2 regions of the Priestia sp. Y58 genome follow, and region 1 is predicted to be linked to the other one. Evidence: riboswitches for the same ligand, from Rfam matches in the RefSeq annotation. Region 1 holds a riboswitch; the other holds the start of a gene.
The links. A riboswitch is a leader RNA that binds a small molecule or an ion and turns the genes downstream of it on or off. The one in region 1 is predicted to bind cobalamin.
Positions count from the first base shown of each region.

Region 1 (3,416 bases):
TGAGCGTTATTGCTCCTGTTTCATTTATTTTCTGTTCATACATCGTATATTGGTCAGGATGGACGACAATTTCTTGGCTGCTAGGATCACAGCTTCTAATGGTTATTATCTACGTAGCATTTAAGAAATATGTACCAACTGACGTTGTAAAATTTGCACAGCAGCTTAAATCTGCATGGTGGCTAGTTACTTATTATATTATTATGCTTGTTATCTCTTATCTAGGTTCATTTGGTGGAGGACAAGGTGTGCTAAGCAACCCGCTTGACTTAATTTTAATTGCTCTTGTTTCACTCGGTATTTTCTACTGGGCGAAATACACAGGTTTACCAAAAGCAGTTATCGATACAGATGATTAATAAAAAACACGGCATGAATTCATGCCGTGTTTTTTATTTGTAGAGGTACTTACTCTATTTATTTATCAAACAGCCATGTTTTTAATATAGCAGCATACTCACGAAAGTAGGCTTGAAGTTTAATTGAATTTGGTGTCTTTGCGCCTAAAGGATAAACGTCAAAGCCTTGACGTTTGGCAATAATAGAGGCGCGAAATAAATGAAAATCACTGCTAACAAGCACGACTTTTTTGTGTTGAATATCAACTTTCTTTTTAGTGAAAGTGAAATTCTCAAAAGTAGACGTTGACTGGTCCTCCTTTATAATTCGGTCCTTTTCAATTCCTTCTTTCCGTAGAAAACGGTAGGCTGCTTCTGCTTCAGAAATTTCTTCATCGGATCCTTTTCCGCCCGTTACGATAACTTTTGTCTGTTTATGAGTCTTTAAATAAAATAAAGCCGTTTTTGCTCGTTCTTTTAAACTGGGAGACATTTGATCTCCGTCTACTTTAGAACCTAAAACGAGCACATAATCTGCGTTTTGTGGAACAGGCTGATGAGCGGTTTGATACATACAAAAAGATATGATTGCTATGTAAAGAATAAGCAAACTAATAAAGATATAAATGATTTTTTTCTGCAACTGTGAGCACCTTCCTAGCTATTTCATAAGATGTTTGGAAAATAATTGTTATTATAGCATACGAGATCCAAATAAGTATAAACACAGTAATATATAATAATAGAAGAAAATCGTTATTGTGAATGGTTATAAAATTCGTTACAATAAAGAATAAATGATTTTAAAAGTGCCTCTAAGGAGGATAATAGGGAAATCGGTGAAAATCCGGTGCAGCCCCCGCTACTGTAAATGTGGATGAACCTGCAAAGACCCACTAGTCAAACTAGGAAGGGTGCAGAAGTAAAATGAAGCATAAGCCAGGAGACCTGCTTTTAAAAACCCCTTATTTTTCGGTGGGAGAAATAAGTCAAGACAATGTGTTAATGAGCGCATGACCAAACCTTGACTTTTACAGTTAAGGTTTTTTTATGTGGTAGGGAGTGAAAAAAGTGAAAAAAGGAAAACCGCTTATGATTCAAGGAACGCACTCAGACGCTGGAAAAAGCATGATTGCTACAGCATTTTGCCGTATTTTTAAAGAAGACGGCTATCAAACTGCACCGTTTAAATCGCAAAATATGGCGCTTAATTCATACATTACAATGGATGGAAAAGAAATTGGCAGAGCGCAAGGAATTCAAGCAGAAGCTGCTGGAGTAGAAGCAACAACCAATATGAACCCTATTTTAATTAAACCAACTCGTGATCATGAATCTCAAATTGTTGTTCACGGAAAACCGCTACGTAATATGTTTGCTTTTCAGTATCGGCAAGAATTTTTTAATGAAGGTTTGAACGTTATCACGGAAGCTTATAAAGAGCTTGCCAATCATTATGATCGAATTGTGATTGAAGGCGCTGGAAGTCCTGCTGAAGTCAACTTGAACGATCGGGAACTCGTAAATATGCGCGTTGCAAAAATAGCAGAAGCGCCTGTTGTGTTAGTAGGAGATATTGATAAAGGTGGCGTTTTCGCGAGCCTAGTGGGTACTCTTCAATTGCTTCCAGATGAACACAAGTCTAGAGTTATCGGGGTGTTAATTAATAAATTCCGAGGAGATTTAGAACTTTTAAAACCAGGCTTGAAGTGGTTTGAAGAATACACGGGTGTTCCGGTTCTAGGAGTTATTCCTTATATGAACAATGTGGAAATTGATGCGGAAGATTCGTTATCACTTAGAAATTACTCAACGCTTGTGAATCCGTTAAAAGAAATTGATATTGCCGTTATCTCGTACCCGCGCATCTCAAATTTTACAGACATCGATCCTTTAAGCTTAGAAGAAGACTGTCACGTGAGGCTTGTAACCAAGCCGTCGCAATTAGGTACGCCTGATTTAATTGTTTTGCCAGGAAGCAAAAATACGATTGAAGATGCGCAGTTTTTACAAGAAAGCGGCCTGGCTCTAGCCATTAATCAAGTCTTAAACACAACGAACGTTCACGTCATTGGCATCTGCGGAGGATATCAAATGCTAGGAGAGACAATTACAGACCCTGATGCAGTAGAATCTCGGATTGAATCTATTAAAGGGCTGGGTTTGCTTCCAGTGGAAACCGTTATGACAACCAGCAAAAAAACAGAAAGAGTTTCTGGATATGTTCAGTTAGAGAGTGAGAAGGTTTCGATTGAAGGCTATGAAATTCATATGGGAAAGACGGTTTCTAAAAGCATGACGAAAGCCTTTGCGGTGGTAGATGATCAAAAAGAAGGAACGGTTAAAGACAACATCATTGGCACGTATGTTCATGATGTGTTTCATAACGATGCTTTGCGCAGAGCTTTGCTTAATCAAATTCGTAAACATAAAAAATTGCCGCCTATTACGGATACATTCAACAGTCGCCTGCAAAAAGAGGAGTCTTTTTCAAAAGCAGCAGCATATGTGAGAGAAGCTATAGATATGGAAAAGCTGTATCATTTAATAGACAACTATAAAAGCCCGGAGCAAGCACAAAAAGTGTAGCTTGTAGAGGTTTTCGCTTGTTTTTTCACCGAGAACTTTAGTACGCTATTCTACGTTGCCTAGTTCAACAGTCTAGCACTCGTAACAAATAAAAGATGATTGTTTCCAATACTATGTAGGATGGAAACATGGTTTATGGACAGGAAAATGAATGGTTAATGTAATGTAAAACATCACGCCTCGTTTCCTAGAGGAGCTGAAAGTATTGATTTTTAAACGTATTTTTTTAAACAAAGCATCTATTTTATACATAGTCAGTTTATTTATTGTATGTACTTCGGTGATTATGGGAGTATTTATTGGTACAGTTTCGTTAACCGTAGGAGATACAATCAAAATTATTATTGGCCACCTTACCGGACTATCCTTATATCACGGTCCGGAAAACATGGATTTAATCATTTGGCAAATTCGTTTTCCAAGAGTACTGGTGGCATTTTTAGTAGGAGCTTCGCTTTCAATAGCAGGAGCTGCCTTTCAAGGGCTATT
Region 1 is NZ_JAKWFL010000002.1:228,639-232,054, reverse strand. Features, by position in the region: gene MMB68_RS06940 (APC family permease) at 1-359, shown strand, start outside; gene MMB68_RS06935 (YdcF family protein) at 418-981, opposite strand; cobalamin riboswitch at 1,129-1,308, shown strand; gene MMB68_RS06930 (cobyric acid synthase) at 1,401-2,927, shown strand; gene MMB68_RS06925 (FecCD family ABC transporter permease) at 3,133-3,416, shown strand, end outside.

Region 2 (3,416 bases), on a different contig from region 1:
AGAATACATTCAACAGTTTTTCCGTACGTTGAGTCCCGAAGTTGAATACCATCACATGTACACAAAAGTGATGCTTCAAAAAGAAAGAAATATTCCTCTTATTATTCGTGAATTGATTCAATGCGGCATCGACATTTATCAAGTTCACGTCGAAGAACCTTCTTTAGAAGAAATCTTTTTGCAAAAAAATATTGTGGATCACTCACAGGTGAGTTAATGAGCGACAGTCTGTTGATTTACTACTCAGCCTGACTACATTATCTATAAATACCAGTTAGGAAGCTTCTGACAAAAACATGTTCATTTTCCCAAGAAACTGATAAGATAGCTAATGACATTTAAAAATAAGAAAGGATTTCGATTATGTTATCAGCTATTAATTCAGTAGACTATACCATTTTCCATGCGGTGAATCAGTACGCCTCGCATGTGAAGTTTGTAGATTCGCTGATGGTATTCTTTGCAGATTATGCCCAGTATGTACTTATTGTTTTACTCGGCTTGTTTTTACTTATTAATAAAAACGGCAGCCGTGTTGTAGCATTTCAAGCTTTATGTGCTTGTGCCACAGGAGTCATTATCAATAAAGTGATTAGTTTATTTGCTTATCGAGATCGTCCGTTTATCTCTCACCACGTGAATCAGCTTATTGATCACGCCGCAAATTCTTCATTTCCAAGCGATCATGCTACATCTGCATTAGTTATCACTTTTACCATTTGGCTGCATTTCAAACGTTCAGGGCGCATGTGGGTTGTCATGGGCGTACTCATTGCCTTTTCACGCGTATGGGTTGGCGTTCATTATCCATTTGATGTGTTAACAGGAGCCGTTTTAGGCTGCGTGCTGGCGCTGTTTATTCATTATGTTATTTTTAATACGAAACTGATGAGGGCTATTACCAACTTGTCTATTTTTCGAAAATCAGCTTATGACGAACAGTCTCAATATTATTAAGAAAAAGTCGCAAATACGCGGCTTTTTTTATTGGGAAATTTTTAATGTATTTAATACTTGTTTTTTAAAATTAAATTGTGTACAATTAAATTACAGAAACGATAAATAAAAATTTTTAATAAAGTTAATGAAAAAGAGGAGAGGTTTATACATGAAAGCTTTATATGAAACAACAGTCGTTAACACAGGTGGAAGAACAGGAGAAGTTCACTCTTTAGATAACATCTTTAACTTAGACGTTGCAACACCTCCAGCGCTTGGTGGAGAAGCAACAACAGCAACAAACCCAGAGCAGCTATTTGCAGCTGGATACAGTGCTTGTTTCAACAGCGCGTTAGAATTTATGTTGAAAAAACATAACGTAGAAATCAAAAGCAGTGAAGTAAAAGCTACTGTTCAGCTGCTTCCTGATAAAGCTGATCAAGGAGTGAAAATTAGAGTAGCGCTTGAAGCTCATATCGAAGGCTTAGATTTAGAAACAGCTAAAAAATATGTAGACCTAGCCCATTCATACTGCCCGTATTCAAAAGCAATCAGCGGCAACGTAGACGTAACGGTAGAAGTAGTTTAATTGCTTTAAAAAGCCCTGCTAAGCATGTAAAGCTTAGCAGGGCTTTTTTATTTGAATTTTCTCTATTCATTTGTAAGAAGTACTAGTATAATGAGGAAGAAAATGAATCATTCGCACAGTTTAGGTGCTCTTACATAGCGTAAGAGGTAACAGGGAATCGAGTGCAAATCTCGAGCGGTCCAGCCACTGTAAGCAGGGAGTTTTCTATCTTATCGTCACTCAAAACGGGGAAGGCGGTAGAAAATGATGATCTCAAGCCAGGAGACCTACCTATTCTGTACACTTGACTCTTCTAGGAAAGAGGCGGTGTATCAAGGTACGCAGTGAGCAATTGCTGTTTATTTTCATATGCCGACACATCCTCAATTTCTATAGAATTGAGGCTTTTTTACGTTTTATTTTAAAAAAAGGAGTGTAGGAAATGGAAGGTTTATCAGTTTTTTTACTTGTCTTTTTATTAGGAATCAGGCACGGATTGGATGCAGATCACTTAGCTTTTATTGACGGCCAGACTCGATATAATTGGCGAATGGGCAGCCGTTTTGCCCCTTGGGTCGGAACGCTGTTTTCACTAGGTCACGGAGGAATGGTGGCCGTCACGGCCGGAGTGCTGGGCGTGGTGATGAAAAATTTTACGTTTCCATCATATTTCGATCATTTTGCATCTTGGGTATCTATTATCTCTCTATTTCTGATTGGGACATTAAACACATATCATTTGCTTCGAACTAAAAATAAAGAAGAAGATTTTCAGCTGAGCGGATTAAAAGGGAAGTTTATTCCGAAAATCGCAAAAGGAACAACGAATCCTTTTTTAATTATTCTTGTAGGGGCATTGTTCGCTTTAGCAGCCGAAACGGTCAGTCAAACGGCGGTGTGGTCTCTAGCTGTAGGGAACGCAGGCAAGTATACGCCGCTTTTGTTGGGACTAGTATTTATGTTTGGTATGATGCTTACAGATACAATCGATTCGATGATTGTACATAAAATGGTGAATGAATCGAGCAAATTTGGACAATCTGCTTCCCGCTTGATGGGCTGGGTTATTGTTGTCCTCGCGTATGGTGTGTCGTTCTATTTAGCATTCACTTTCTTTAACCCATGGGCCGAAGTAAACTTTGAAATGGTTGGCGTTATTCTGTTTATTTTTTTAGTGTCTATGTTTGTTTTTGTGAGTGTGAAGTCAAAAGGGAAAAATATTAAAATAAATGTCAATTAGTCAAACGAAAGCTTTAATCTGTTGAAGATTGAAGCTTTTTTGTATGAATTTGTTGAAGTTTATGGCTATTTTCAGTCGGTTATGAATAAGTTAAAGTATTATCTGTATTTAAAGGATGGAAAATTGTCTGAAAACCATTATAATTAAGGATAATTTAAGGTCGTTATGTGAAACGTAGAACATAGTTATACGTACGATAAATAAAAGCATTTAATGCAAGCAGCAGGGGTTGTTTGGAGGAGGAATTGATTTGAGTCAGGTAATGGTAGAACAAAGCGTATTTAGTTATTTAAAAGAACATGAACAAGAGATGCTTGAAGATTTAGTTGGATTTGTGAAAAAAGAATCACCGTCCTACAGTAAAGAGTTAGTAGATCAGTGTGGAATGTATTTAACGCAGCTGTTTCAAAAGCGTTTAGGGGTAGGGTACGAAATTATAGAAGAAAAAGAAGTAGGAAACCACTTGAAATTTACGATTGGAGAAGGAGAAAAGCAGCTTTTAATCATCGGTCACTTTGACACGGTATGGGAAAAGGGAAGGCTGAGTCTAAGAACAGAGGGAAACAAGCTGTACGGTCCGGGAATTTTAGACATGAAAGGCGGCATTGTGCAATCTATATGGGCGATTAAAGCGATTCAAGAGCTTGGTTTATCACTCGATAAAAAAAT
Region 2 is NZ_JAKWFL010000009.1:92,181-95,596, reverse strand. Features, by position in the region: gene MMB68_RS22645 (ABC transporter ATP-binding protein) at 1-217, shown strand, start outside; gene MMB68_RS22640 (undecaprenyl-diphosphatase) at 364-957, shown strand; gene MMB68_RS22635 (organic hydroperoxide resistance protein) at 1,109-1,528, shown strand; cobalamin riboswitch at 1,634-1,816, shown strand; gene MMB68_RS22630 (HoxN/HupN/NixA family nickel/cobalt transporter) at 1,950-2,747, shown strand; gene MMB68_RS22625 (M20 family metallopeptidase) at 2,977-3,416, shown strand, end outside.
Region 2: it holds a riboswitch for cobalamin, as region 1 does, so the genes downstream of both, MMB68_RS22630 (HoxN/HupN/NixA family nickel/cobalt transporter) here and MMB68_RS06930 (cobyric acid synthase) in region 1, are expected to answer to the same signal.